DNA from 4 places in the Gordonia sp. DT101 genome. Region 1 is predicted to be linked to each of the others. Evidence: predicted binding sites of a transcription regulator. Region 1 holds the regulator's gene; each other region holds the start of a gene.
The links. Region 1 encodes LexA, which represses DNA repair genes until DNA is damaged. Its sites were predicted from a motif close to CGAACANNTGTTCG; they were not measured.

Region 1 (7,659 bases):
ACGTTCTCCGACATCTGGCCCCGCTCCGATCGGAGATCGACCAGGACAGCGGGTCCGTCGCGGCCGACGACGTGTCCGAGCAACTGGAAAATCTCGTCTTCGACGGATTCGTGGCGGCCACCCCACGCACATATCTCACCGAGATCCCCCGATACCTTCAGGCGGCGGAGAACCGATTGGCCGACCTCTTGGCATCATCGAGCCGCGATCGCGATGCCCTGGCCGCGGTCGACCGCGTGATCGCGCACTGGAATCAGCGAGTCGCCCAGCTCCCCGTCGGTCGGCGCGATGCCTTCAACGAGTACGCACATTGGATGGTCGAGGAACTGCGGGTCGGTCTGTTCTCGCAGCGCCTCGGTACCGCCTATCCGATCTCCGAGAAGCGAGCGCTCCGCTTTCTGGACGCGTTCCGCTGAGCTCTCTGGACGGGTTCCGCTGAGCTCTCTGGACGGGTTCCGCTGAGCGCATGTCCGAGCGCACATCGCCCGGGCGCCGTCATTCCGAGACGATCGACCCCGTGGCGTCCACTGTCTTCCCGTGCGTCAAGTCGCCCTGCAGGTCATCGATCTCACGCTGGAAGTCCTCGAGCGAGTCGAACGAGCGGTACACCGACGCAAATCGGAGGTAGGCCACCTCGTCGAGCTCACGCAGCGGCTTGAGGATCGCCAATCCCACTTCGTTGCTGGGGATCTCGGCCGATCCGGATGCGCGCACGGCATCCTCGACCTGTTGCGCGAGCTGGGCGAGCGCGTCTTCGGCCACCGCGCGGCCCTGGCACGCCCGACGAACTCCGCGCATCACCTTCTCACGACTGAACGGCTCGGTGACCCCGTTGCGTTTCGCCACCGACAGCACGGCGCTCTCCACCGTCGAGAACCGGCGACCACACTCCGCACACGAACGGCGCCGTCGGATCGCCTGCCCTTCATCGGCGACACGCGAGTCGATGACCTTGGTGTCTTCGTTCTTACAAAACGGGCAGCGCATGTTGTCCTCACGCACATCTCGGGACACTCCGGCGCACCGGATGCTCGCTACGCCGTGCCGGTTCCCGGCTGGAACCTGTGCCATGGAGGATACCGTCCGTTGCTCAGCGGTATGCGGGCGCGATCAGCGCCTGCCCGACATGGAGGCCCGAGGCGGGCAGGGCGTTGCGCTCGACGATCTGATCGATGACCGACTGGCGCGGCAGATCCGGCGCCACCCGATCGGCGATCGAGCTCAGGGAGTCGCCCTGCCGCACATGCACCACCTCGGTGCCCACCGGTTGCGGGGCGACGGACGCGGCGTAGTTCGTCCCCACGATGGCGACGACCCAGACGAGCGCGGCCAGTGCACCCCCGACCAGCACCGCCAGTGCGGCCGCACGACGGCGGGCATAGACCCGCCGATCGTCCGCCGGTGCCGCACACCGGGTGCCGACGATCGTCGTGCCCGGGTTATAACGCCCGGCCGGACGTCGGTCGGCCGGACGGGTCGGCTCGACCCTGGCGGCGCGCCGGGGACGCGTGCCGACGCCCGACGTGACCGGCCGTCGCGGCGCGCCCGTCGGTGTCTCGCGGGACCGGGTCCCGCTGCTCGGCAGATCGCGCACGAGCGTCTCGCGGGTCGACGCCTCACGGGTCAAGGTGGCTGTGCTCATCGTGTCCTCCTGGGATCCGAATCGGCCGTCCCCTCGATCACATGTTCGATGGAACGCATGTTCGATTTGTAGCACGATGCCCCGACAAAGTCTCGACACGCGTCGAACAAATGTTTGAACCTGTCGGCGGGTTCGGTTAACCTCGGCCGTGAGACACGCGATCGACCAGCAATTTTGCGAGACGAACCCGATTCGGCGACAGCCGACGATGCAACAGCCGACAGGAAGGACTCAGCGATGAGCGACAAGGCCGGCGGGCGGCGCGGAGCCTCCCGCGCGATCCACGAGAGCGTAGACGCCCCCGACGAGTCGTCCGATCCGGCACCCGTCGTCGCCGACCCCGAGTTCGCGGAGACAGCCCTCACCGCACGCCAGCGCGGGGTCCTGGAGTTCATCCGCCAGTCCGTGCGGGAGCGTGGCTATCCGCCCAGTATCCGCGAGATCGGCGACGCGGTCGGACTGACCTCGACGTCATCGGTGGCGCATCAGCTCCGCACCCTGGAACGCAAGGGATTGCTCAAGCGCGATCACAACCGGCCGCGTGCGGTGAACATCCAGGACGGCGACCACACCCCGCCGGGCGGTGCCGCTGCCGGACTCGCCGACGGTCAGGAGCTGCCCACGCCGACCTTCGTGCCCGTCCTCGGTCGGATCGCCGCCGGCGGACCGATCCTGGCGGAGCAGGCCGTCGAGGACGTGTTCCCGCTCCCGCGAGAACTGGTCGGTGAGGGATCGCTGTTCCTGCTGCGCGTCGTCGGCGAGTCGATGATCGACGCCGCCATCTGCGACGGCGACTGGGTGGTGGTCCGGCAACAGAACGTCGCAGACAACGGCGACATCGTCGCAGCAATGATCGACGGCGAGGCGACCGTGAAGACGTTCAAGCGCAAGGACGGTCACGTCTGGCTGATGCCGCACAACGAGCTCTTCGATCCCATCCCCGGCGACGAGGCCGCGATCCTCGGCAAGGTCGTCACGGTGATGCGGCGCGTGTGAGGGTCGCCTGAGGGTCAGCCGTCGAGCGCCGCCGACGCGACCGCACGGGCCTCGGCGGGACCGGCGGTCGTCAGCACCGCTTGTGCGGCAGACCGGCATTGGTCGAGAGTCACCTCCGCGAGGCGTGCGCCGACCGGGGCAGCCGCGGCGGGCGCCGCGGACAACGAACTGACACCCATGCCGACGAGCACACACGCCAGCAACGGATCGGCGGCCGCCTCACCGCACACCCCGACCGGCTTGTCCGCCGCCTGACCGGCGCGGGCGACCATGTCGATCAGCGCGAGCGCGGCCGGCTGCCACGGATCCGTCAGCGTGGCGAGTTCGGCCGACATCCGATCGGCGGCCATCGTGTACTGCGTCAGATCGTTGGTGCCGATCGAGACGAAGTCGACCTCCGCCAGGATCGCCGCAGCCAGGATCGCGGCAGCCGGCACCTCGACCATCACCCCCGCGACCAACCCACGGCGACGCACCTCGCCCGCGAATTCCGCTGCCTCGGAAGGCGATGCGATCATCGGGGCCATCACCCACGGCGTGGCTCCGCCCTCCTGCGCGGCGGCCGCGATCGCATCGAGCTGCACCGCGCGGATATCGGGATGGTCGATGGCGATGCGATTGCCCCGGACGCCCAGCGCCGGATTGGCCTCATTCAGTTGGGTCACGAATTTCAGCGGCTTGTCCGACCCGGCGTCGAGCGTCCGGATCACCACTTTCTGATCGGCGAACGCGTCGATCACCTCGCGGTACAGCGTCGTCTGCTCGGCGATCGTCGGCGCCTCGGCGCGATCGAGGAACGCCAGCTCCGTGCGGAACAGCCCGACCCCCTCGACCGGATAGCCGGATGCGGTCCGTGCCGACGCCCCGTCGGCGACGTTCGCGAGCACCGAGACCCGATGTCCGTCCGCGGTCGCCCCAGGGCCCGTCCACGACGCCACCGCAGCAGCTTTGCGGCGGCTCTCGTCGACACCGGCGAGCGCCTTCGCCTCGTCGGGTTCGATCTCCAGAGTGCCCGCCGTACCGTCGACGAGCACTCTGGTGCCGACGGCCACGGTCGCGAGCCGGCCGACTGCGACAACGCACGGAATCCCCAACTGACGGGCGATGATCGCCGTGTGACTCGTCGGACCTCCGAGACGGGTGACCAACGCGATGATCAGTGTCGGATCGAGTCCGGCAGTATCCGCCGGGGCGAGGTCGTCGGCGAGCAGCACCGACGGCACGGGCGGTTCCGGTACGCCGGGCTCGGGTACCCCGAGCAACTCGGCGACAACCCGATCCCGGACGTCGTTGAGATCGGTGACCCGTTCGGCCATCAGTCCGCCGAGCTTGGTGAACATCGCGGCGAACTGTTCGGTCGCGGCCACCGCCGCGGCCGGCGCGGGGGTGCCGGTGGCGATCAATGCCGACGCCGCACCGACCCAACCACGGTCCTCGGCCAGACCCGCGGTCGCCACGAGCACCTCCGACGCCGCGCCCGAGGCATGCGAGGCCCGCTCCCGGAGCCGTCCCGCCACCGCCGCGGCGGCGTCGCTGAAGCGCTTGGTCTCGACATCACGCTCGTCCTCGGCGACGGCAGCCTCCGCCGCGCTCGGGTCGTATTCCGGACGAGCGCCCGGCCAGATCGCCGGTCCGAAGGCCTTACCCGCCACCACCGGCGTCCCCTGCAGAACCTGTGTCTGTGTCACCGAAGTCCCTATCCGTCCGTCGGTCCGCGAGCCGTTCCGGCCCAGGACTTACCGGCCTGTCTCGAACAGCGGGTCCTGTGGGTAATGAGCCCGCACTGAAGGTTATGTGATTCAAGTTACAAGAAAACCTTGACTTGTCAACATAAACAGGCGTAAACACAGATATATCAACAGACAAATCCACAGATTCCAACAGACGAGGACTTCCGTGTACGCCGAAGAACGTCAGCAGGCGATCGCCGATCAGGTGCGGGCCAACGGCCGCGCATCCGTCGCCGCGTTGGCCACGCTGTTCGACGTGACCAGTGAGACGGTCCGTCGGGACCTCGCGACCCTCGAACGCGCAGGACATCTCCAGCGGGTACACGGCGGTGCGGTTCGGCCGGGCTCCACACCGGTGTTCGGTGAGCTGGGCATCGACGAACGACAGATGACCCACACGCATGAAAAGGTCGCCATCGGCCGAGCGGCGATCCGGTTCCTCCCACCGGACGGTGGTTCTGTCTTCTTCGACGCCGGCACCACCACCTTCCAGGCCGCCCTCGCCCTGCCACGTGACCGCCGTCTGACCCTGATCACCCACAGCATCCCCATCGCCGCGGCGCTGGCCGGCCACCACTCGTCGGACCTCCATGTCCTGGGCGGCCGTGTCCGCGGACTCACACAGGCGACCGTGGGCTCCGAGACGGTGGCGGCCCTGGAGCGACTACGCATCTCGACGGCCTTCGTCGGTGCGAACGGGATCAGCGAGTCACACGGACTCTCCACACCCGATCCGGACGAGGCCGCCATCAAGGCAGCGATCGTCAGGGTTGCCAATCGCGTAGTGGTGCTTTCCGATTCATCAAAGATCGATCGCGAGGACCTGTCCTCGTTCGCCGATCTCGCAGATATCGACGTGCTGGTCACCGACGCCGGGATCGACCCGGCCACCTCCGCGGCCCTGTCGGTCCGCGGAATCGATGTCGTGATCGCGTGACCGAGAGGACCCCATGACACGACCATCAGCGGATCCGGTGATCGTTACTGTCACCGCCAACCCGAGCCTCGACCGGACCCTCGAGCTAGCCGCACCGCTCAGTCGCGGAGAGGTGCAGCGCGCGACATCGGTGCGTGCCGAACCCGGCGGCAAGGGCGTCAACGTCGCGCGGGTGGTGTCCGAGGCAGGTCTGTCGACCCTTGCCCTCCTGCCCGCGCGGACCAGCGACCCGCTGCTCACAGCGCTCGACACGGTCGGCCTCCCCTATCTCGCGCTGCCGATCGACGGCGACGTCCGGTCCAACGTCACGGTCGCCGACCCCGACGGCACGACCACCAAGATCAATGCACCCGGCTTCCGCCTCGACCCCGCCGAGGCACATGCCCTCGTCGATCTCGTCGTCGAGAATGCGCGCGGCGCGAGCTGGGTGGCACTGTGCGGGTCACTGCCGCCGGGGCCGTCCGACAACTGGTACCGAACCGTCATCGACGAGCTCGACGGACAGCAGTGCCGCGTCGCGGTGGACACCTCCGGCGGCCCGCTGTCGGCGACCGTCCGGGGTCGGGTGGACCTGTTGAAGCCCAACGACGAGGAACTGGCCGAGGCCACCGGCGCGGATCCCGCACGTCTCGTCGCCGCGACGTCACGAGGTGACTACGAGCCACTGCTCGCCGCGGCGCGCACCCTCGTGGACCGGACCGGGGCCGCCGTCCTCGCCACCCTCGGCGCCACCGGGGCGATCCTGGTCACCGACACCGGAAACTGGTTTGCCACACCACCACCGATCGTGCCCCGCAGCACCGTCGGCGCCGGTGACTCGGCACTCGCCGGCTATCTGCTCGCCGAGACCCGCGGCGCAGCGGAACCGGATCGGCTCCGCTCGGCGGTCGCCTATGGCTCGGCCGCCACCGCTCTCGCCGGCACTCAGCCGCCTGCACCGGGTCAGCTCGATCTCGCCGGGGTGACGGTCACCGACCTCTCCGGAGCCGCCCGGGTCGGATGACACTCGACGATCGCATGCACGGGCTCGTTCCCGCCGAACGGCCTGCCACCATCCAGCCTCCACGAACACGACGACCGCACATCCCGATGTAGAAGGAAATCCGATGTCCGAACAGATCATCACGACGCAGACGGTGAGTCTCGACGTCGACGCGGGCGCCGACCCGGCTGCCGTGATCGGCTATCTCGCCGAAGCACTCCAGGCCGCAGGCCGCACCACCGATGCCGCCGATCTCACCCGTGGAGCGCTCGCCCGTGAGGCGAAGTCCGCGACCGGACTGCCCGGTGGTATCGCGATCCCGCACGCCCGCGCCGAGTCGGTCACCGAGGCCAGTCTCGCGATGGCGCGGCTGTCCGCCAAGGTCGACTTCGGGGCACCCGACGGCCCGGCAGACCTCGTGTTCCTCATCGCCGCGCCATCCGGCGGCGCGTCCGAACACATGAAGCTGCTGAGCTCCCTGGCACGTTCACTGGTCCGCCCCGATTTCGTCGCGTCACTTCGCGAAGCCGAGAGCGATGACCGTGTGGTGCAACTCGTCGATCAGGCGATCAATCCCGCACCCGCACAACCGGTGGCATCCACTGCCGCGGCCACCGGCGCGGCCACCGCACCAGCGGCCGGCGCCTCGCCCCCGACACCCGAGCCTGCCGGCCCCGAGCGCAAGTCGATCGTCGCGATCACTGCGTGTCCGACCGGGATCGCGCACACCTACATGGCGGCAGATGCCCTCAAGTACGCGGCCGAACGCGCCGACATCGACTTCCACGTGGAGACTCAGGGGTCCTCGGCGACAATCGCATTCGATCCGCAGGTGATCGCGAACGCGGACGCAGTCATCTTCGCCACCGACGTCGGGGTGAAGGGCAAAGAACGTTTCCACGGCAAGCCTGTCATCTCCTCCGGAGTCAAGCGGGCGATCAACGAGCCCGACGAAATGATCGCCGAAGCGGTTGCAGCCTCGGATAATCCGAACGCCGCAGTGGTGGCGGGCTCCGGCGACGGCGTCCCGGACAGCACAGCGGAAGCCGGCGGCGTCGGATTCGGCAAACAGGTCCAGCAGGCACTGATGACCGGCGTCAGCTACATGATCCCGTTCGTCGCCGCCGGCGGTCTACTCATGGCTCTCGCCTTCCTCCCGTTCCTCGGCGGCTACGAGATCGCGAACTCGACACTCGACACGTCCGGTGCGCTCAATGACGGACAGTTCATCGCGCTGAACAACAGTCTGTGGGATCTGCCGGCAGGCGGCCTCGGCCAATACATCGGCGCGGTGTTGTTCGCCGTCGGTGGTCTCGCCATGAGCATGCTGGTCCCGGTCCTGGCCGGCTACATCTCGTTCGCCATCGCCGAT
Region 2 (7,659 bases), on a different contig from region 1:
CGATCCCGAAGTGCCGCACGCTGATCTCGATGACCGAGTGGCCGGGATCGATATCCCAGCGGCCGGGCTGCGGGGTGGGCGCGCCCCCGGCCCGTGCCGCGGAGATCTCGCCGAGACTCACCGGACTCGATCCGGTCACCACCGCCACCCGCGCCGTCGGCTGGTAGCCCTCGGCGGTGATCACCACGGTGTAGGTTCCGGTGTCCAGGTCGCCGGCGACGACGGCTCCCTCGGTGTTCGCGCGGGCGATCGCACGTTGCTCGCCGGCCTGCGACATGACGGTCATGACCGCACCGTCGAGCGGACGTCCGCTCGACGTCGCGACGCGTGCCGTGATTGTTGCGCTCATGCCTGCCCCCTTGCTCCCAGGACGAACTCGTGGGAGACGAACCGCCCGGCCTCGATGTCGATGGTTGCCGCGACGGGGGAGTACCCGTTCGCGATCACGGTGTAGTCGCCGGGTGTGAGGTTCGCGAACAGATACCGACCGTCGTCGTCGGTCAATGCGCTCGCAGCCATCTCACCCGAGTCGTTGAGCAGGGCGACCTGGCTGTGTGCCACCGGTGCGCCGTCGGCTCCGGTGCCGTCGGTGATCGTCCCGCCGAGTTCCGCCGCCGTGCGGAGTACCACATCGACAGCGGGAGAAGCTGTTCCGTTGATCATCACGGTCTCCGCGACGGGATCGCATCCGGCAGCCGTGACGATGACGGTGTAGGTCCCGTTTGCGAGGCCGGCGACACTCCACTGTCCGTCGACGCCCGTCACGGCGGTCGCGGTGACATGGCCGGAATGATCGGCGACGGCCACCGTCGCCTGGGCCACGGCCTCGCCGGTCGCGGAGGTTGTGACACTCCCGGAGAGCGCTGCCATCGAGGTGAGCACCACCTCGACATCGATCGGAGTCGATCCGACCGTGACGGTCACCGCGGATGGTTCGTGGCCGCCTGCCGAGACGACGAGGACGTAGTGACCGCCTCCCGGGACCGCAATCCCGAACGTGCCGTCGGCGTCTCCCACCGTGCGGGCGGCCTGGCGTCCGTTCGGGTCGATCACGGTGATCGTCGCGTCGGCGATGGTGGCGCCGTCTCCGCGTCGGATCTCGCCGCGGATCGCTCCGCCGGCGATGGTGTGTGACGGCTCGATCCCGTCCTCATCCCGGTGGCCATTGACGTTGGGCTGCATCAGGATCCCCCTCCTTCTACTGTTGCGCTGTCCGCGGTATCTGGGCTGTCTGCGGTCGGTGCGGCCAGGCCGCACATGGTGTTGGCGAGAATGCGCATCGACCGCTCAACGGCCACGCGGTCCTCGTCGGCGAGCTGGCCGAGGGCCATCTCGAAGAGCTCGGAGTTCCGCGACGACGCGCCCCGGATGTGGTCCATCCCCTCGGCCGACGGGGCCAGGAGACTGACCCGTCCGTCGCGCGGATCGGTGGTGCGCATGACCATCCCGTGTCGTTCGAGCGAGGCCACCACCCGGGACATCGTCGGTGCGGCGACGCCCTCCCGTTCGGCCAGTTCGGTCGCCCGGATCGGCGCGTTCTGGGCAATTGTCCACAATGCAGACATCTGACCTGCGGAAAGTTCTCCGCCGCCGGACCTGGCGCGGATCGCACGCCCTATCCGGATGAGGTCACGATGGATGGTGGCGGCGTCGCTCAGGGTTGCGGCAGACGACAGGCCGACCACTGCGCCCTCGCCCATAGACAGACTTCCCTCCGCGGACAACTTGCTTCGTAAAGCTAAATGAAAATTACTTAGCCAGACTAAAGTAGTTCTCCGCGTGAGCACGCATCGAGACGGTGTGAGTTGGGCTACATCTACGCCGAAAAGACGGGCAAATCAGCTCAATTCGGACAATTTTGGGGTATTGGGACCGGTCGCCGGGGCGGGGAGACGTGAACAGTGGGTGACAATCGCGGCGGGCGACGGGCCGCTGCCCAAACCCGGTCGTAGCGTGGGGCGATGGCCGGGGACGATGACGAACGCAGACAGATCAACGAGGTCCGGACTCGATTGACGGAGGCCTACGCGGCCCACCCGTCGGACGATGTGGCCGGCGCCGTCGAGGCGGCATACCGGCATTTCGACGGTAAGCGTGTTCGTGATTTCGTGCCGTTGCTGGTCGAGCGGCGGGCCAATCAGGAACTGGGCGGATCGGCCGTCATGGCAGATCCGGCGAAGGTTCCGCCGCATCTCGGCGAGCAGTGATCGTCGACAGGCCGTATTGCGTCTCCAGGAGCCGGATGAGGGCGCGCGCCTCGTAGAGTTCACTGCGCCGACGGTTAGCGCTCGACGGATGCATCGAGGTCGATTCCAGCTCGGCGACGATCCTGTCGGTCACTCGTTCGAGATCTGCGATCAAGGACCGGGCCTGGGCCTGAGACGGATCCTCTGCACCAACGGTCACCGGGGGATCGTAAGGCACGGATGGTTTCGGCCGCTCATCGTCCCGAGCGCTCGCCGGTGACGAACACATGTTGCGACTCCATATTCCGAGTGTGCACCCGCGTAGGATTCTGCGAAACCTTGTCGGGGTGGTCGACCGGGCATTCGTCATCGAGGAGAGCAGCTCGTGGGTAAGAAGAAGTCCAAGAAGAAGTCACACGCCAAGAAGAATGCGATCCGCGACGCCGCGTCGGCACCAGAGCGCACCAGGGTTCTCGAATCAGATTCGGCACCAGCGTCTCCGATGAAGAACAAGGAGTTCCGGGAGTTGGTGAAGCCGCTCCACGCCGAACTCGTCGCCATGCAGGAGTGGGTGCGCGCGACCGGCGCCAAGGTCTGCGTGATCTTCGAGGGGCGGGACACCGCGGGCAAGGGGGGCGTCATCAAGGCGATCACCGAGCGCGTCAGCCCCCGGGTGTTCCGAGTCGTGGCGTTGCCGACCCCCACCGAGCGTGAGAAGTCCCAGATGTTCCTGCAGCGGTACGTGCCGCATCTCCCGGCGGCGGGCGAGGTGGTGATCTTCGACCGCAGTTGGTACAACCGTGCCGGCGTGGAGCGGGTGATGGGTTTCTGCACGGAGGAACAGTCCACGCAGTTCCTCGCCGACGTCCCCGAGTTCGAGCGTGCCGTGGTCCGGTCCGGGGTTCTGCTGATCAAGTACTGGCTCGAGGTCAGCGAAGATGAGCAGACCCTTCGTCTGCAGAGCCGGATCGACGATCCGCGCAAGTACTGGAAACTGTCGCCGATGGACGTGAAGTCGTATACGCACTGGGACGAATACTCGAAAGCTCGCGACGACATGTTCCGCTACAGCGACACCGGTTGGGCGCCATGGTATGTCGCGAACACCGACGACAAGAAGCGTGGACGCCTCAACATCATCGGCCACTTGCTCGACCAGGTGCCGTACACGCCTCTCGCTGCGCCGGATATCGAACTCCCCGAACGGGTCCGCAGCGGGTACACGAGTCCTCATCTGGCCGTGACCGAGGTTCCGGTGCGGTACTGAGCAAGGGGGTCTCGGCTTCTAGTCGTCAGCCTCCTTGATTCGGCGTTTGCGGTTGCGTTCGCGTTCCTGCTGTCTGCGGGCGTGTTTGGCTGACACCCGACTCTGCGAACGAGTAGGTGGTATCGGCGCACTTTCTGCGGTGCGCGGCGGTGCCTGAGCGGGCGCGGCGAATCGGATCCGTCGCAGCCCGGGGAACAGGACGTCGAGATGTTCGGGATCGCCCGGGATGATCAGACCTTCGGGCGTGGTGAACTCGATGCGCAGGCGGCCGGTGTAGTCGCGGTACTGATCGTCGACCCAATCGCCGAACGTCTTGAGCAGGTGCCCGAAGCGGTCTTTGGCGTTCAGATTGTCCGGGGCCGTCTGACCGCCACGCATCGGATGGCGGTGGTCGTATTCGACGACGTGGTCGAGGTCGGCGTCGAATGACGACACCGAGGAGCCGGGGATCACGCTGTAGCCGTCACGAATCCGCACGAACAGATCCAGTGCTGACGACGGCCGGTACGGATCCGATGGCAGATGCGCCGGCAGCGTGATGGTGCCGTCCGGGTTCGGCTGCGTACCAGGCGGTACGAGAGGTAGGACCACCGCATCGGGACGCGCGACCAGATCGCGGACGTGGTCGTCGGAGATGACGCCGTGCCCGGCGAGGAACCCGGCATTGTCGGCGGTACCGGCGACGGTGGATTCGTCGGCGATGACGTGGATGATCACCTTGCTGTCGACCTGCGGCATCGCTGCCGGTTCGGGGATCTGTGCACTGCACTCGGGGTGGCTGCACTGGCATTCGAACGCAGTCCCGGTCATCAACGCGAATGCCGCGTCCGAGGCACGCTGCAGTTTCGTACGTCCATCGAATTCACAGGCGGTCGCCGCGAGTGCCTTGACCGCGGCCATCGCGATCCGCGCGTTCTCTGCCGCCATCGTCGCGGTGAACTTCGAGGTACCGTCCTTGCCGTCGTGTACCCACACCCCGCGGGCATCGAGCGCACGTTTGCGATGCTCACGTACCCCGTCCGGGTCGTGGCGGAACACTATCCGATCGACCATGTCCTGCACGCGTTCGCGGGACCACGCACCGTCGTGCAGATCCAGCGCGGCGGCGATCTCTGCGTCGACCGCCACGGCGTACTCATGACCCTCAACCAGATCGGTGCGGGAGATGACCGTGGCGACCAATTCGGCCGAGATCCGCCCGTCCCGGAGTCGTTCGGCGATCTGCGGCAACCGATCCCGTAGGGCGAGAGCTTGATTGATGACCTTTTCCGCGGCCTGCTGAGAGATGCTCAACGCCATCGCGATCCGCGCGGCACAGTCGGCGAAGCTGTCCTTGAGGAACAGCGCATGCGGGTCCGGGGTGGTGCCGACGATGCGGGCATGCAGTTCGGCTGCGGTCTGGTACTTCTGCCACGCCAGAAAAGACTGACCGCGCTGCAGGGAGACGAAGGAGCCAACCAGGTCGTTGGTGTCCGCGTCGTGGATCTCCTCAGCAGGCACCCCACCGGTGAACATTGGTGCCACATCGGGCCACGGCGAGGGGACACCCCACCACGACGACAGTGACCACGCCGAACCCGACACCGAGAACACCTTTCGCACGAAGAAACCAGGGAACACAGGACCGTTCCCACATATCTCTTCGAACATCAGCCACTCCGGTGGGGGCCGACCTCGGGTTCATCAACAACTGATCCTGCTGATGACTACTCTACGAAACCGGTCTGACAAGAATCGTTCGTGAGCCTCGTCCGCGGGCGTGCACCCCGGTGTCAGGCGATGAACTGTGGCGGGCCACCTGGTCTACCCATCTGGAACACTGTGTCATTCGACGAGGAGGACCCATGCGCACGTTGGTGGTCACGCAGAACGTCACGCTGGACGGGTCGATCGAGATGTTGGAATCCTGGTTCGATCCGAGCGACACGACCCCGGATCTGATCGAGGAGTCGCACCGTCAGGACGCCGAAGCCGATGCGTTGTTGGTCGGCAGACAGACTTTCGAGGACTTCCGCAGCTACTGGCCGCACCAGGACGACGACCAGACCGGCGTCACCGACTATCTGAACACGGTGAAAAAGTACGTGGTGACGTCGACGATGACCGATCCCGACTGGGCGAACTCGACGATCATCCCCGGCGATTCGATGGCCGAGGGCGTCGCTGCGTTGAAGGAGCAGGACGGCAAGGACATCGTCGTGACCGGCAGCATCACGCTGACCCACGCGCTGATCGGTGCAGGGTTCGTCGATGAATATCGGCTGTTCGTGTATCCCAGCGTGCAGGGGCGCGGCCGGCGGCTGTTCCCGGACGGATACGAGGTACCGACCTTGGCGCTTGTCGACGCGAAGTCGTTCGGCAACGGTGTCGCGATGCTCAGGTACGCGGCCGGGTGACCGCGGCTTTCACGGCCGCCCGCTACATCGCGCGCTGAAGAGCCCCGTCGGCCTGGAGGTCGGCAATCGACGGATAGCCGTTGATCGCCATCAGCAGGTCGGCCTCGGCCAGGATCGACCGGAGGTGATGGACCAGTCCGTCCTCGCCGCCGACGGCCAGCGCGTAGGCATAGGAGCGGCCGATGCCGACCGCGGTGGCACCGAGTGCGAGGGCGAGGACGACGTCGCTGCCGTTGCGCACCCCCGAATCGAACAAGACGGGTGTGTCACCTGCCGCGGCCACCACATCGGGGAGGTGCTGCAGTGCCGAAAGTCCACCATTGGCTTGGCGCCCACCGTGATTCGAGCAGTAGATGGCGTCGGCGCCGACGTCGATGGCGCGGCGGACGTCGTCGGGATGGCAGATCCCCTTCGGTATGACAGGCAGATCGGTGACCTCACGGATCCAGGCCAGATCGTCCCAGCTGACCGGCTGGCCGAAGTTCACGGCCCACTGCAGGACGGCCGATGGCAGGTCCTCGTCCGGACTCTTGGCGAGCTTGCCGAGGAAGTTGGGGTCGGTGAAGTAGTTGGAGATACACATGCCGCGGAGTTGCGGAAAGTTGGAGGTATTGAGATCCCGCGGGCGCCAGCCTGGTGTCCAGGTGTCCAGGGTGACGGCGATTCCTTTGTATCCGGCCTGTTCCGCACGTTGGATGAAACTCAGTGCGAGGTCACGATCCTTGGGCATGTAGAGCTGGAAGAATCCCGGCGTCTCCTGGTGGATCGCGCCGGTCTCCTCGATCGGGTCCATGGACAGCGTGGACTGCACGGCCGGAACCCCGGTGCGCTCGGCGGCTCGCGCGACGGCGAGATCGCCATGGAAGTCCTGGGCACAGATCCCGATCACCCCGATCGGCGCCATGAAGACCGGCGACGGCAGTGTGGCCCCGAACAATTCGACTGACAGGTCGCGTTCGGTCGCCCCGACGCCCATTCGGGGCACGATGCCCCATTTCTCGAACGCGTCGACGTTCGCGCGCTGGGTCCGCTCGTTCCCGCAGCCACCTGCCACGTACGACCAGATCCAGGACGGCAGCACCTCCTGCGCCTTGCGCTCGAGCGACTCGGAGTCCACCGGGTAGCGGGGTAGCACTCCTTGCGTACCGGCCAGGTAGATCTCCAGTTGGAAAGCCCCGTAGTCCGGTGTCATGTCAGTGTCTCCCTTGTGTCGATGCGCCATCCGTGACGAATGTACGACATCGCTACCGGACGACTTGCCGGTTACAAGGTCAGGCGGCGGCTGTCACCTTTTTCCGGCGGTACAGCACAGCTGCTGCGCCCGCGGTCGCGGCGGCGAGTGCGGCCACCCCTACCCGGTCACGCTCGAGTCGATGTCCCATCTTGCTGTCCAGGGAGTAGCGGCCCGGGCCGGTCAGTGCCAGCGTTGCCGATGCGATGCCCAGGATCGCCGGGTACTCCAACCCGCCGTTCTGCGCGAAGAAGCCGTTCGGCCGGTGCACGTCGGCGGCCGCGATCATGGCTGCGGCTCCGGCCGCCGAGGCGACCCGGGTACCCGCGCCCAACGCGACCAGACCGCCGGCAGCTTCGCTGACCCCGGCGGTGACCGCGGACAGCTTGGCCGGCTTGAAGCCCATCTGATCCATGCCGGATGCGGTCGCCTCGATGCCCGGCCCGCCGAACCAGCCGGTGAGTTTCTGCGCGCCATGGGCGAACAACGTCGCTCCCACCGCGGTGCGCAGCGTCAGCAGCCCCAGATCGAGCGCCTTCGCTCGCGATGAAACATCAGTAGACATCGTGTCGTTCCTCC
Region 3 (7,659 bases), on a different contig from region 1:
GACGGAGGACTGTTGTCGATCTCGGAGTCGACCACCTCGGCGCAGGCCGTCCCGACATATCTCAAGGACGACTGGGCACGTGAATGGGGAGCTCTGGAGCGACTGACACCACTTGCCGAGAACGCCGGGACAGCGCAGGTGAACACTTCTCAGACGACACAGTGGGGCTGGTCACGCGCCGGTTCGATCAGGGTGGAGCCACAATCAGATGACGAGTGAGACAGCGACACCCCCAACGGAGCCGCGCACCCGCGATCACCGCACCGCGAAGATCGTCGCGGTGGTGGCAGGCGTGCTCGGCTTTCTGGCGGCCATCCTCACCCCGCTGCTGCCGGTGAATCAGTCCACCGCCGAACTGAATTGGCCGCAGGGCGACACCGTGGGCAGTGTCGCGGCGCCACTCGTCTCGTACGTCCCGATCGACATGGACGTCACGGTCCCGTGCTCGCTGGCCGCGCAGTTGCCGCGAGAGGGTGGGCTGCTGCTGTCGACGATCCCGGAGGGCGGCAAGGATGCCGGCGCCCGCGCGTTGATGATCCGGGCGACGAGTGACGCGCTCACCGTGACCGATCGCGACGTGGTGATCCTCAACACCGACCGCGCCGGGGCCCAGTCGAATCCCGACTGCCGGATCAGGTTCCACGCCGACGGCTCCGGCGTCTCGGCCAGATTCGAGAACGCTCCGGGCGATGGTCAGCACACATTCTCGGTCGCCGATCAGGAGATGCGACCCCAGATCGTCGGCATGTACACCGATCTGCCCGCTTCGGCGCCACGGGACGGTCTGTCGGCGCACGCGACGATCGACACCCGTTATGTCAGCACGCCGTCGGCGCTGAAGCTGGCGGTCATCGTCATCGGCATCATCATGACGATCCTGTCGCTGATCGCCCTCGGCATTCTCGATCGCCGGGATGGCCGGGGACACAAGCGGTTCCTGCCGACAGGGTGGTTCACGATCCGTGGCCCCGACGTCGCCGTGTTCCTCATCCTGGCCTTTTGGTGGTTCGCCGGGGCCAACACCTCCGACGACGGGTACAACTTCACCGTCGGCCGGATCACCGGAGATGCGGGCTACGCGGACAACTACTTCCGTTACTTCGGCGTGCCGCAGGACCCGTTCGGCTGGCACTTCCAGGTCATCGCCGCGATGACCCACGTGAGCCTCGCCGCACCGTGGATGCGCCTGCCCGCCTTCTTGCTCGGCTTGCTCGGCTGGTGGCTCATCAGCCGCGAGGTGATCCCGCGCCTCGGTCGCGCGGTCCGCAACAGCACGCCTGCGGTGTGGTCGGCCGCCTTTGTCTTCCTCGCCATCTGGCTGCCCTACAACAACGGTCTGCGCCCGGAGCCCGCCGAAGCCGTCGGCGCGCTCCTGACGTGGTGCTGTGTGGAGCGGGCGATCGCGACCCGCCGGATGCTGCCCTACGCCATCGCCGTCGTGGTGGCGGCCTTCACGCTCGCACTCGCACCCGGCGGCCTGATGGCCGTCGCCGCACTCCTCGCCGGCATCCGTCCGGTGGTCAAGACGCTGGTGACGCGACGCAAGCGCGACGGCCTGCTGCCCATGCTCGCCCCGGTCCTCGCGGCAGGTACGGCGGTGCTCTATCAGATCTTCTACGACCAACCGTTGATGCCGCTGATCGTCGGCAACAAGGTCGCCACCGACGTGGGCCCGACGCTGGAATGGTGGCAGGAACCCGTCCGGTACTACTACCTCATCCTGCCCACCGCCGACGGCACGCTCGCACGCCGGTTCGGCGTGCTGGTCATGATCCTCTGCCTGGTGGTGGTGCTGCTCCGCCTGTTGCGTCGCGTTCATCCGAACGGGGTTGCCCGAGCACCGATCTGGCGTCTCATCGCGGTGATCCTGGGCACCATGTTCTTGATCGCGTTCACCCCCACCAAGTGGACCCATCACTTCGGCGTCTACGCGGGGATCGCGGCCGGCCTGGCCGCCGCCGCGGGCGCGATGATGGCCCCGGCCATCTTGCGGTCACGACGCAACCGGACCTTCTTCGCCGCCGCGGTCCTGGCGGTGACTGCGATCTCGTTCGCCGGCACCAACGGCTGGTGGTTCGTCGGCAGCTACGGCATCCCCTGGTGGGACCGGCCACCGTCGATCGCCGGGATCAAGCTGGGCTGGTTGATCCTGGTGGTCGCGGTGATCACCGCGCTCGCGGGCCTGTGGTTCCATTTCCGCGACGACTACGTCGACGACAAGACCCGGACACGTGGCGGTGACAGCTGGCCGTCGAAGCTGAAGTTCTCACCCCTGCCGGTGATCTCGGGCCTCGTCGTGATCTTCATGGTGTTGTCGTTCGCCAAGGGCGGGTACGAGCAGCGCGACAGTTGGTCCTGGATGAAGTCGAACGCGCGGGCGATGACGGGCAACGAGTGCGCTCTCGCGAACGACGTCCTGGTGGAACAGGATCCGAACACCGGCCTGTTGTCACCGGCACCGGTCGACGGCGCTGCTGCGCCGAACATCTCGGCGGCACTGGCGGGTTCCGGCAACGGCAGGCCCGATCCGGACGGCTTCACACCGAACGGCGTGCCGAACCGACTGTCCATCGATTCGACCGAGGAGCAGGACTCGGCGACCTCGACGGCGCAGAACACCGCCCAGTCGGGCGCGGGCTCCGACGAATCCACGCAGACCACCGAATCCGCACAGGGCGGAACCGAAGGCGGGCAGGGAGCGCGCGGCGTCAACGGTTCGACCGTGCGACTCCCGTTCGGACTCGACCCGGCGAACACCCCCGTACTCGGCTCGTATGGCTCCCAGAGCGGGACCGGGTCGCTGACCACCGACTGGTATTCGCTTCCCGAGCGCAACGCGAACGCGCCGCTGCTCACCATCGCGGCGGCCGGATCAGTGCAGGCCGTCGACGGGTTGGGCGTGCAGCACAGCGGCCAGCAGGTCACCGTCCAGTTCGGCCGGACCGGGGCCGACGGTCGTGTCACACCGGTCGGCGTGATGTCGCCCATCGACATCGGCGAGGTGCCCACCTGGCGGAACCTGCGGTATCCGCTCGCCGACGCCCCGCCGCGTGCCGACGTGGTGCGGGTGGAGGTGCGTGACACCGCCGGTGCGCCGTCGGAGTGGGTGGCGATCACGCCGCCTCGGGTGACCGAACTGCGCACCCTCAACGACGTCGTCGGGACCACCGACCCCGTGTTCATCGACTGGCTGCCCGGCATGGTCTTCCCGTGCCAGCAGCCGATGAAGGTGCGCGACGGTGTCCTCGAGGTGCCGAAGTGGCGGATCATGCCCGACGCCGAGGCCACCCGGAAGAACAGCCAGACGTGGATGTCCGGCAAGGCAGGCGGTCCGCTGGGCATCACCGAGGCCATGCTGACCCCGACGTTGCTGCCGACCTATCTCCGCAACAACTGGGGGCGGGATTGGGGTGGCCTGCAGAGGTTCACCGAGATCGATCCGGCACCACCTGCACAACTCGAGCTGGGGACCGCGCGGCATTCCGGGCTCTACAATCCCGCACCCATGCGTTCGAGCGGGTACTGATCACGGTCGAGTAGCCGCGTAAACCAGCGCCAACCCTCGCCGGTCGAGTAGCCCGCGAGAACCAGCGCCAACCCCTCGCCGGTCGAATAGACCACGACAAACGAACACCAACCCCCGCTGGTCGAGTAGACCGCGAGGAACGAGCGGACGTATCGAGACCACTCCACACCAGGGATCTCGATACGCAGGCTCGCTCCGCTCACCGGCTACTCGACCAGCGGCGGGGCCCACCGGCTACTCGGTCGGCGAGGGTCAAGTCGATCAGCGAGGCAGCGGCTCACGCCGAATCCGCACTCCGGCCGGACTCCGGCGTTAACCTGACGGCATGGATCGTGGCCCGGACACGTACCAGCACGCGCACGTCGCCGACGTCAGGCCCGCGCGGGGGCGGCGTCGTGTCCGACGGACCGGCGACCTGGTCACCGGGCTCGGCCCGACGATCGCCGGGGCCAACGTGATCATGCAACTGGCGAATCCGAAGGTCGGCCACGGTGTGGTGGAGAGTCGTGTCGACTCCGGTAGCGCGGTGAAGCATCCGATCAAACGCAGCCGGACCACCGGGACCTTCCTGGCAGTCGCACTGATGGGGGACGACGAGGACCGGGCTTTTGTCGGCACCGAGCTGAGACGAATCCACGACCTCGTCTACTCGACAGCAGAGAGCCCCGTCCACTACAGCGCCAACGACTCCCGACTCCAGCTCTGGGTGGCGGTGTGCTTGGTGAAGTACTTCCTCGATCAGTACGAACTCCTCCACGGGCCACTGACTCCAGCCGAGAAAGATCGGGTCGTCGACGATTCCCGGTGGCTCGGCACCACCCTCAACGTGACCGCGGAGCAGTGGCCGGAAAGCTACGCAGACCTACAGGAGTATTGGCGCGGTCAGCTCGACGACATGACCATCGACCCACCGGTACGCGCACTGCTGCAACAACTCTCGGATCTATCATTCCTGGAGGAGCGGATCGGACCGGCGGGCACGATGGCGCACAAGGTACTCGGCCGCCCCATGAGTTACCTCATCAGAGCGGGACTGCCGCCCGAGTTCCGCACCATGATGCACTGGCGATGGAGTCCCGAGGACGAAGCGGCCTACGACCGAACCCTGCGGGTCGCCCGCCTGGTCGAGCCGGCGACCGGGCGGGTCGCGCGAGGTCTGCTGCAGGCGTACCTCTACGACATGCGTCTCCGGCGGCGGTTGGGGATCAAGGTCTTCTGAGTCGGCGTGCCCACTAAGGCAATCGTTTCCTTTCTTGCAGGAATGCCGCTGTGGCAGTTGAGTTGAGCCATGACCGTCGATCACGAACATCAGCACCGCGGCGAACCGCACACCGGTTCCCTGGCGAATCGGTTGAACTGGCTGCGCGCAGGTGTCCTCGGCGCCAACGACGGGATCGTCTCCACAGCAGGCATCGTGGTAGGCGTGGCGGCCGCCACTGCGGCCCGTGCACCGATCTTCACCGCAGGCATTGCCGGACTCGCTGCGGGTGCCGTCTCGATGGCGCTGGGCGAATACGTCTCGGTCAGCACCCAGCGCGACACCGAGCGAACGTTGCTGGCAAAGGAACAACGGGAACTGCTCGAACAACCGCAGGCCGAGTTCGACGAACTCGTGGGCCTCTACGAGGCAAAGGGACTCACGCACGAGACCGCGTGCCGGGTGGCTCGGGAGCTCAGTGACCACGACGCCTTCGAGGCGCACGCCGACGTGGAGCTCGGCATTGATCCGGACGAGTTGACCAACCCCTGGCAGGCCGCCCTCTCGTCGGCGGTGTCGTTCACTGCCGGGGCGCTGCTCCCCCTGATCGCCATTCTCGCGCCGCCGGTCTCATGGCGAATCCCGGTGACGTTCATCGCCGTGATCGTCGCCCTTGCGCTCACCGGTGCCATCGGTGCGACACTCGGCGGTTCCCGTCCGTGGCGGCCGATGCTGCGCGTGGTGATCGGCGGTGCGCTCGCGATGATCGTCACCTTCGCCATCGGCCGGCTGGTCGGGCACACGGTGGCGTGATCGCGGCTCCACATGTGTGAACGTACCCGTTACCGCAGGGGCCGAAACTGTCGGAAGCGAGCGGTAGTCTAAGGGGTTCTGGCCAGCTCAAATTGACGAGTTTCTTTGCGGCACTGAATAATTGCTTGACTCGAACGTATGTGCGAGTATGCTGGATGGCATGGGGGAGATCAGCTCGATCATTGCTTGTGCGCGTGAGGTCACGGTCGCCGATGCGGCGTCGGGGCGGCAGGTGTTCGACGCTACGAAGGCGTTGATGGAACTGCGTAACGTTGTCGATCACCGGCTGGCGATCCACGCCGCGGCGCTCGACCGGTTGGGCGTGGCACAACAGTCCGGCGGCACAACGCGCAACCTGCTGATCGAGATGGGTGCCGCACCCGGCGTCGCGTCACGCTGGTTGCGGATCGGTACAGCACTGACAGCCTTGCAACGGCTGCCGGGCTACGCCGACGATGGCGTGTTCTCCGGTGAGCATGTCGATGCGATGGTGGCCGGGTTGGCGCACATCGTGCGTCGGGCCGCCGACGGGCTCTGCGATGAGGAACGCCTCGAACACGAGCAGGCGTTGATTGCCCAAGCACTGTCCGGAGCCACACCCACAGCGATCGAACAGGTCGCGCGGGGACGCGGCAACCAGGTCGCCGAGGAAACCGGTGGCGTGCCCGCCGGTGAGGACCGCCGACTCAACGAATTCAACGTCGTCCCGACCACGGATGGGCGAGTGAAAGTCTCTGGTGACCTCGACATCGTGATCGGCGAGAAAATCACCGCCGCCATCGACTCACTCACCCCGGCGCGACCCGAACCCGACGGCTCCCCCGACGCCCGCACCCCCGGTCAGCAACGCGCCGACGCACTCGAACAGATCCTCGACGCCGCCGCCTGCGCGAACACACCATTCATGACCGCCCCGAAAACCCACATCAACCTCACCATCCCCGTCGACACCCCCGACCTCGCGTCACTGCCATGGCTCGGCCCGCTATCACAGGCGACCGCGAAGATGCTGGCGTGTGATGCCGGCATCACCGAGATCATCATCGACGGCAACCGGGCACCACTGGACATGGGCTTTGAACAACGCCTGTTCACATCCCACCAACGCAAAGCCATCATCGCTCGCGACCAGTGCTGCATCAAATGCGGGGCACCAGCCTCCTGGGCACACATCCACCACATGACCCACTGGATCGACGGCGGACCCACCGACCTCGACAACGGCTGCCTGCTCTGTCCGTCCTGCCACGCCCAGGTCCACGCCCACGGCTGGGACATCGCCCTCGGCATCGACCGCCACCCCTGGCTGATCCCACCGAGCGCCGTTGACCCGCACCGAAAACCATTGCCCGCCTACCACCGACGCACCATGCACCTCGACAACATCGCCGCCTGAGGTCTCGATACGCCTCCTCACCACGTTCGTCAGCTACCCGACCAGCGGACCGGGAAGTTACGCACACCAGCGCAGCACATTTCGGGAAGAACATTCACCGTGCACCCGACCACCATCGGGACCGCACACGAACCTTGACAACTCAACAGTGTGAGGGCATCTCGGCAGGAGCCCCGTTGCCCCTGGCCTGTGTGACACAGTCTCCGGGGCAACGTGGCTCCCGATCACGATGCGCGATTCAGACCCAGCGCGGCCGCGGACCGGTCGAGACTGTGCGCCGCGGCCTCCCGGTTCCAGTCCGTACGGTCGAGATCCGGGATCGCCTCCGCCACCACAGTTTTCCAGCTCGTCTCCCATTCGTCCGGGAAGCACCGACGGAGTAGGTCCACCATGATGGGGACCGCCGTCGACGCGCCCGGCGAGGCGCCGAGCAGCCCGGAGATGGAGCGATCAGCACTCACGACGAGCTCTGTCCCGTGCCGGAGCACGCCGATCCGCCGACTGTCCGGTGTCACGAGTTGGGCGCGTTGACCGGCCGGGATCAGCTCCCACTCGTCGGACCGCGCGGACGGAAGGAACTTCTGCAACTGCGCGAACCGCCGCCTGGGACCGGCGACGAGTTCCGTGAGCAGGAAGCGGATCAGTGACAGGTTGTGCAGACATGCAGCCAGCAGGACATGCACATTGCGCCACCGCAGCGTGGTGAAGAAGTCGATGAAGCTGCCC
Region 4 (7,659 bases), on a different contig from region 1:
CATTGGCCGAAGGTGCTCGCGCCGTTGCGCGTGGCCGTCGCATCGGCCACTCGGATGTTGCGTTCGAGGCACCGTTGCAGCCGCCCACCATCCGGGACTTCGTCGCGTTCGCCGAGCATGTCGAAGGTGTTCGAGCGTCCATGCAAGAGGTTGGCGGTGTACCTGATGCCTGGTGTGATGCACCGCATTTCTACTTCACCAATCCGTATGTGGTGGTCGGGCCGGACGCCGTTGTCAGCGCCCCGGGTGGCTCCGAACAACTCGACCTCGAGCTCGAGGTGGCTGCGGTCGTCGGTACCACGGGCAGCGACGTCACCGTCGAGGCAGCGGCCGATCTCATCTTCGGCTACACCATCCTGAACGATTGGTCGGCGCGTGACCTGCAGCGACGGGAGATGGAGATCGGACTCGGTCCGGCCAAGGGCAAGGATTTCGCGAACTCGCTCGGCCCGGTCATCGTGACCGCCGACGAGTTCACCGATCACGTCGACGACGACGGGTTTCTGGACCTCGCCTGCACCGTGCGCGTCAACGGCGAGGAGATCGGTTCCGACGTCACCGCCAACATGGGCTGGTCGTTTGCGGCGATGGTGGCTTTTGCCTCGCGGGACAGCGCGGTCCGGCCCGGTGATGTGCTGGGTTCCGGGACCATCGGCAACGGGGGGTGTCTGGCCGAGCTATGGGGTCGCCGCGGCACTCTCGATCCATTGCCTCTGCAGCCCGGTGACGTCGTGGAGCTGACCGTCGAGGTCATCGGAACTCTGCGCAACACCATCGGCTCGCCACGGCCCGCGGGAGTGCCGCTGCCGGTACCACGCACCACAGATCAGCAACGTCGTCGGGCCGAGCACGCCGGACAGCCGCTGACCACGACAAGAGGAATGGCACATGACCGCTGAGACCACCCGGCCATCGTCGACGGTTCTGGATCGAACCGACCCCGAGGGCGCGATCGCCGCTGCGGCGGCTCGGAACTCCAACTGGGGCCGGTGGGGTGAGGACGACGTCCACGGCACCCTCAACCACATCACCGCCGCCGACCGGCTGCGGGCGGCTGGTCTGGTGCGAACCGGGGAAACACTCAGTCTTGCATTGCCGTTCGACATGGACGGTCCGCAGAAGGGGTGGCGACGACGCACCAATCCGGTGCACACCATGCTCGACACCGGCATCGAGGCAGAGGCCGGGATACAGGGCTTCCCGCACGGCCTCGGTGGGGCCGACGACGTGATCGCGATGCCGCTGCAGTGCTCGACGCAGTGGGATGGGCTGGGCCACATCTTCGATCACGGTCGGGCGTGGAACGGCAGGCGATCCGGTCAGGTGGTGACCTCCGAAGGCGATCGGGTCACCGGCATCGAGACCGCAGCCGAGCGCATGGTCGGCCGCGGGGTGCTCCTCGATGTCGGGCGGGCGATCGGCGACGACGGGGAACTACCCGACGGCTTCGCGATCCTGCCCGAGCATCTAGACCGGACCATCGCCGCGCAGGGAGCCGATTCGGCCGTCGGTCGAGCCGACTTCCTGTGCGTGCGCACCGGCCAGCTCACCCGTGCCCTGCGCGACGGATGGGGCGAGTACGCCGGAGGGCCTGCCCCGGGTCTGTCGTTCACCACCGCGGATTGGTTGCGCGAGCACGACATCGCCGGGATCGCCACGGATACGTGGGGATTCGAGGTGCGCCCGAACGAGTTCGACGTCGCGTTCCAGCCTTTGCATCAGGTGGTGATCCCCCATATCGGGCTCTATATCGGCGAGATGTGGAACCTCGACGGACTCGCCGCCGCATGCCGCGCGGACGGTCGTTTCGAGTTCATGCTCGTGGCGCCCCCGTTGCCGATCACCGGCGCCGTCGGGTCGCCGATCAACCCGATGGCCATCAGGTGAGCTCGCCGCACGTCGAGTAGCTCGCAGTCGAGCGGCTCCCCCCCGCTGGTCGACTGGCCGCGAACGAGCGGCCCACCGTTGGTCGAGTAGCCCGCGAACGAGCGGCCCACCCCACCGTTGGTCGAGTAGCCCGCGAGGTACGAGCGAGCGTATCGAGACCACCTCCACAGCAAAATCTTTCACCACCACACCCAGGAGTAGACGATGTTCGAATATTTCACCGGCAAGAATTACGTATGGAACTTCGCGGTGGTCGGCGCGCTCAACAGCGGCGGACGGATCGACGAGGTCGACCGGGCCTGCCGCCCCCTCCTCGACATCGCCAAGGGCAACGAGGACGTCGGCACCGTCGACTTCCTGAACTCATGGACGGCGATGGTCGATCAGCTGGTGTCCGCCGCCGACGACGACGCCAAGAAGGGGCACGCGCGCACAGCCGGGCAGGCGTATGTGCGGGCCGCCAACTACCTGATCACAGCGGAACGTATGCAGCAGGCCGGTACTCCGGAACGGGAGGCGACCTATCAGCGGTGCCTGGACCTGATGGAGCTGTCCTTCGAGCTGAACGACCCGCTGACACGTCGTGTGGCAATCCCCTTCCGCGACACCACTCTCCCCGCATACATCACCAAGCCCGCGACCACCGACGGCCGGCCCACCCCGGTGATGATCCAGTGGAACGGTCTGGACAGCACCAAGGAGCACATGTATGTCTCGGAGCACAACCAGGAGTTGGCCGAGCGCGGTATCGCGACCCTGATGGTCGACACCCCGGGATCGGGTGAGGCACTGCGCAAGCAGGGGCTCACCTCGCAGGTGAACTCCGAGGAATGGGCCGCCGCGTGCGTCGATTTCCTGGAGGCGGACTCCACCATCGACGCCTCGCGGATCGGTATCGTCGGCTGGTCGCTCGGCGGCTATTACGCGCCGCGTGCCGCCGCATTCGAGAAGCGGCTCGCGCTGTGCGTCGCCTGGGGTGCCAACCACAATTGGGGGCAGGTGCAACGCCGCCGTGTCGAGCGCGAGGGAGAGCGCCCGGTGCCGCACTACTGGGATCACGTCATGTGGGTCTGGGGCGAGACCGACCTCGATGCCTTCCTAGAGATGGCCGACGGTATCCACCTCGACGGGGTCGTGGAGAAGATCGACGTCCCCTTTCTGATCGCACACGGCGCCAATGATCGACAGATCCCGGTCGACTTGGCGCGACGTTCATTCGATCAGGCCACCAACAGCCCCAAGCGCGAATTGCGCATCTTCACCGCGGATGAGGGCGGTGCCGAACACATCGGCCTCGATGATCTCGGTCATGTGAGCGACTTCGTCGCGAATTGGGTTGCCGACACGTTTGCCGAACTCGACGCTGCGGAGCGGTGACCGGGTGGGGGCATGCGGCGCGTGAACATTGACTGACTGAAGCTCTTGCGCGGGCGCCTCGAATCCGGTTAGACTTCGAACATCTGTTCGAACGAATCGGATCGGGGGTCCGCCGCATGAGCGAGTCCGACCCTGGTCATGTGGCCATCGATGACGGTGGCGAGGACGTGGATGTGGCGGCGGTGGCCGGCCAGTGGTTGCCGCAGGGCATGTTTCAGCAACATCATCCGCGCAGTCACGACGAACTGCTCGACCGACAGGCCGAATTGGCCACGGCCGCCGCGGCTTCGGTCGGGGATCTGCCCGCCGGTGAGAATGTGGTGGAGCTCTACCGCGAGTTCCATCACCTGCTCGACCGGATCGCCGGCGTCGACACCACCAGCGCCTCGCCCGCCGATCTGGTGGCGGTGGCCGTCGAACACGAACGTGCCGCCCGGCGGATGAGTTCGATCGGACACCGCCGAGTCATGGATGTCTGCGACCGCGACGCCCACACCACCGCCGGCTACCGCTCACTGCACAACTTCATGGCCGAAAAGCTGCGCATCGGCGACCTGCGCCACCGCAAAGAACAGATGGCCGCGGTCTCGCAGATGTACAACCTGCACGGCGAATTACTGGCACCACGCCACCCGCAGACCGCCGCCGCCCTGGCCGAAGGCGCCATCGGACCCGACCACGTCCAAACCATCGTGAACGCCATGGCACGCATCCCGGCCGCGGTGGCACCCGATCTGGTGGAGGCGGCCGAGGCCAGTCTGGCCTACTTCGCTCGCGACTTCTCCCCAAAAACCCTCACCGACCTCGGCGCCCGCATCCTGGGCCACCTCGACCCCGACGGCACCGTGACCGACCAGCATGACCGCGCCCGCCAACGCCGCCTACTACTGAGCAAACAAGACGCCCAACAACTCAGCCGCCTGACCGCCACCCTGGACCCGACCACCCGCGCCATGTTCGACGTCGTCCTCGCCGCCTGGGCCGCCCCCGGCATGAACAACCCCGACGACAAGCAATCACCCACCGGACAACGCGAACACGCCGACCCCGACACCCTCGCCGCCGCCGCCGCCCGCGATGCCCGCACCCCCGAACAACGCAACCACGACGCGTTACGCGCCCTGCTCGACTACATCCTGACAAGCGGTGGACTCGGCGCCAGCCACCGCGGACTACCCCCACACCTGATCATCGCGATCACCGAACAGGAACTGCGCGAACGGGCCGGCCTCGGCCACACCACCACCGGCGCCTCCCTGCCCATCGCCGACATCGTCGAACTCGCCGCCCACGCCGACCTACACCTGGCCGTGTTCGCCGACCACACCCGCGAAATCCTGCACCTGGGCACCGCGAAACGATTCGCCAACCAAGCCCAACGATTCGCGCTCTTCGCCCGCGACGGCGCCCACTGCACCCACCCCGACTGCGACATGCCGTTCAGCCACACCGACATCCACCACGCCGAACAAGACTGGGCCGAAGGCGGCCGCACCGACATCGACGCCCTCGCCGCCGCCTGTCCCACCCACAACCGCATGGTCGGACACAAACCCGGACAATTCACCACCCACATCGTCGCCGACGGACCCGACGCCGGCCGCCCCGCCTGGACCCGCAACACCAACGGCACCGGACCACCCAACCCACCACGCATCAACCGGCGCAACCGCATCGCCGACACCCTCCGACACCACCTGCGAAACCACGGACTCTCAGGTGACACCCCCACGCGCCCAAAAGAAGTGGCCCCACCCCACTACCGATACGCCGGACCCATGCGCTTCACCCGACTCGTACACGACGGAATCACAGTCGAAATCCTCACACCCGACGACCTCGACCTGGTTCAGTAGCTGTCGACCTGGTTCACGTGGCCAGCATCGCGCGTCCGGTCGTTCATGACGTGCCACGCAGGATCACCAACTCCTGCGTGGCCCGCGTCATTGCGACGTAGCGATCGACCGCACCTTCGATGCCGCTCCCGAACCCCTCTGGATCGATGATGACGACCAGGTCGAACTCGAGCCCCTTCGTATGTTCGGGTGTGAGGGACCGCACCCGCGGACGCTCGACGAACGTGGGATCGCCGATGACACAGACGGTTCCCTCGTCGTGTGCGGCCAGCCATCGATCGAGAATCGCGTCGCGCTCGGCCGCGGGGCCTTCGACGACGGGGATGCCGCTGCGACGGATGGACGTGGGCACATTCGCGTCGGGGAGCTCCGCGCGGATGGCCGGTTCGGCCACGGCCATGACCTCCTCCGGTGTCCGATAGTTCACCGACAGGGATGCCATGGTGACCTCGCGGACCCCGATCCGTTCGAGCCGCTCCTGCCAGCTCTCGGTGAACCCGTGCCGCGCCTGGGCGCGGTCACCGACCACGGTGAGACTTCGAGAAGGGCAGCGGGACAGCAGCATCTGCCATTCCGCGTCGGTCAGCTCCTGCGCCTCGTCGACGATGAGATGGGCGAACGGGCCGGCGAGTGCATCCGTATCCATTGTCGGAGAGGCGGTGTCATCCACGAGGCTGTTGCGCATGTCCGCGCCGCGCAGCATCGGCATCACCCCCTCGCCGTCGTCATGGGCGTGGGCGTCGAGAAGATCGGTCACCACCTGATCCATCCGCTCCCGCTCCGCGGCCAGCACCGACTCACGCCGCCGTCGACGGACCGAAGCTGTCGCGTCCCCCAGACGCATGCGCGCAGTGTCCAGGAGAGGCAGATCCGACACCGTCCACGCGTGCGGAATCCCGCGCTGCAGCGTCCGAACCTCGCCGGGAGACAAGTGGGGAGCACACATGCGCAGGTAAGCCGGAACCGACCACAGGTCGCCGACGAGATCGGTCGCTTCGAGCATCGGCCAGGAGCGGTTGAAGGCGGTGACCAGCTCATCGTTCTGCGCCAACGACTTACGCAGTCGGGCTGCCGGCACGCCGCCGCCGCTGTGCTTGTCGAGGATGATCGAGACCAGCGACTCCCACACCTCGTCGCGGGCCTCGTTGTGCGGGGTGCCCGGCTCAGGAGCCCCGAACGCCTCCGCCCAGTCGGCAGTGGTGACCCAAACCTCTGACCACGGCGTCTCGACCAGAAGGGGATCGGTGGGTGGTTCCTCGTAGAACCGGACAGCAGGTTCGATCGCCGCGATCATATCCACCGACGCCTTGAGGCGGGCAACCTCACGATCCGTCTCGTCCGACGCCGACATACCCTCGGGTAACAGATCACGCAGGGTGCAGGTCTGCACACTCTCCTCGCCGAGGCCAGGGAGCACATCCGCGACATAGGCGAGATAGGGCTCGTGGGGTCCGACCACGAGCACGCCTCCCCGGTTGCCGGCGAAACGCGGATCCGCGTAGAGGAGGTAGGCCGCACGGTGCAGCGCGACGACGGTCTTCCCGGTCCCTGGGCCGCCGTCGACGACGAGTGCACCACGTGAACTCGCGCGGATGATGGCGTCCTGGTCTGCGGCGATCGTGCCGAGGACGTCACGCATCCGCGGTGACCGGCTCGCGCCGAGACCTGCGATGAATGCCGAGTCGTCGTCGAGGACGACATGACCGTCGAGACCGTCGGTGGAGAACACCTCGTCCCAGTAGTCGCTGATCCGGCCGTGCGCCCACCGGTATCGCCGCCGGCTCACCACATCCATCGGGTCGGCGTGGGTCGCGGCGAAGAACGGTGCCGCGGCGGGCGTGCGCCAGTCGATGAGCAGTTGACGGCCGGTCGCGTCGGTCAGGCCGATCCGGCCGATGTACTGGGGCTCGTCACCATCGATGATCACCCGGCCGAGGCAGAGGTCCAGGCTGTAACGACGCAGTGTCCGCAACCGCTTGCCGAGTTGGTGCACCTCGAGGTCGCGGTCCAACGCCTGGCGCCCGTGACCTCCGGGTGCCCGACGCAGGACGTCGAGGCGCGCGGACAGGTCGGCGATGGATTGCTCCAGGCTGCGGGCCATCGCGGCGAAGTGCCGCTCGTCGTCGGCGATGAGCGTCGGGTTGGCTTTGGCAGGGTGACGGGTCAGGTCGAACGCACTGGTGGTGCTGGGCGGCATGTGTGGCGACTCCGGAGGTCGGTGAGGCCGCCGGTCGGGGAAGTGTCGGGTGGCGATTGCCCTATGCGCGTGCACATCTCGACGCCGTCAACGGTGACGGCTGCTCCCGCTGCGGCGGTGGTCCATCTCCCCGGCGGTGGGGAGGTAACCATTGTGCCCGGCACCCCCGCCCTTGCGGCAAGCCCGGGGCCGCGCTATAAGTTGGAAGGGGCGGAGGTGTGATTCCCGCCCTTCCCCTTTCGCCCGATCCCGATCAGATGGTCGTCCCGACGTCCTTGGCGACGATGTTGTCGAGGGCGCGCTCGGCGAGCGCCGCGATGGTCATCGACGGGTTGCAGGCGG

Region 2: ACLQ3I_RS07240 (DUF222 domain-containing protein) is a predicted target of LexA. The motif match lies at 5,085-5,098, and genes of this name have one in related genera.
Region 3: ACLQ3I_RS04005 (DUF222 domain-containing protein) is a predicted target of LexA. The motif match lies at 5,669-5,682, and genes of this name have one in related genera.
Region 4: ACLQ3I_RS21500 (DUF222 domain-containing protein) is a predicted target of LexA. The motif match lies at 3,341-3,354, and genes of this name have one in related genera.

The regions. Positions count from the first base shown of each region.
Region 1 is NZ_JBNCLX010000006.1:178,809-186,467, forward strand. Features, by position in the region: gene hrpA (ATP-dependent RNA helicase HrpA) at 1-416, shown strand, start outside; gene nrdR (transcriptional regulator NrdR) at 496-987, opposite strand; gene ACLQ3I_RS20165 (LysM peptidoglycan-binding domain-containing protein) at 1,091-1,642, opposite strand; gene lexA (transcriptional repressor LexA) at 1,880-2,638, shown strand; gene ACLQ3I_RS20175 (putative PEP-binding protein) at 2,653-4,326, opposite strand; gene ACLQ3I_RS20180 (DeoR/GlpR family DNA-binding transcription regulator) at 4,535-5,305, shown strand; gene ACLQ3I_RS20185 (1-phosphofructokinase family hexose kinase) at 5,343-6,308, shown strand; gene ACLQ3I_RS20190 (PTS fructose transporter subunit IIABC) at 6,412-7,659, shown strand, end outside.
Region 2 is NZ_JBNCLX010000002.1:158,924-166,582, forward strand. Features, by position in the region: gene ACLQ3I_RS07215 (YceI family protein) at 1-349, opposite strand, end outside; gene ACLQ3I_RS07220 (MSCRAMM family protein) at 346-1,182, opposite strand; gene ACLQ3I_RS07225 (MarR family winged helix-turn-helix transcriptional regulator) at 1,182-1,700, opposite strand; gene ACLQ3I_RS07230 (three-helix bundle dimerization domain-containing protein) at 1,962-2,207, shown strand; gene ppk2 (polyphosphate kinase 2) at 2,689-3,453, shown strand; gene ACLQ3I_RS07240 (DUF222 domain-containing protein) at 3,472-5,055, opposite strand; gene ACLQ3I_RS07245 (dihydrofolate reductase family protein) at 5,298-5,849, shown strand; gene ACLQ3I_RS07250 (alpha-hydroxy-acid oxidizing protein) at 5,872-7,041, opposite strand; gene ACLQ3I_RS07255 (DoxX family protein) at 7,121-7,645, opposite strand.
Region 3 is NZ_JBNCLX010000001.1:805,797-813,455, forward strand. Features, by position in the region: gene ACLQ3I_RS03980 (arabinosyltransferase domain-containing protein) at 1-219, shown strand, start outside; gene ACLQ3I_RS03985 (arabinosyltransferase domain-containing protein) at 209-3,526, shown strand; gene ACLQ3I_RS03990 (hypothetical protein) at 3,490-3,729, opposite strand; gene ACLQ3I_RS03995 (oxygenase MpaB family protein) at 3,852-4,745, shown strand; gene ACLQ3I_RS04000 (VIT1/CCC1 transporter family protein) at 4,815-5,537, shown strand; gene ACLQ3I_RS04005 (DUF222 domain-containing protein) at 5,698-6,933, shown strand; gene mqo (malate dehydrogenase (quinone)) at 7,158-7,659, opposite strand, start outside.
Region 4 is NZ_JBNCLX010000007.1:81,534-89,192, forward strand. Features, by position in the region: gene ACLQ3I_RS21485 (fumarylacetoacetate hydrolase family protein) at 1-899, shown strand, start outside; gene ACLQ3I_RS21490 (cyclase family protein) at 889-1,887, shown strand; gene ACLQ3I_RS21495 (alpha/beta hydrolase family protein) at 2,092-3,264, shown strand; gene ACLQ3I_RS21500 (DUF222 domain-containing protein) at 3,381-5,120, shown strand; gene helR (RNA polymerase recycling motor ATPase HelR) at 5,164-7,317, opposite strand; gene ACLQ3I_RS21510 (GMC family oxidoreductase) at 7,571-7,659, opposite strand, start outside.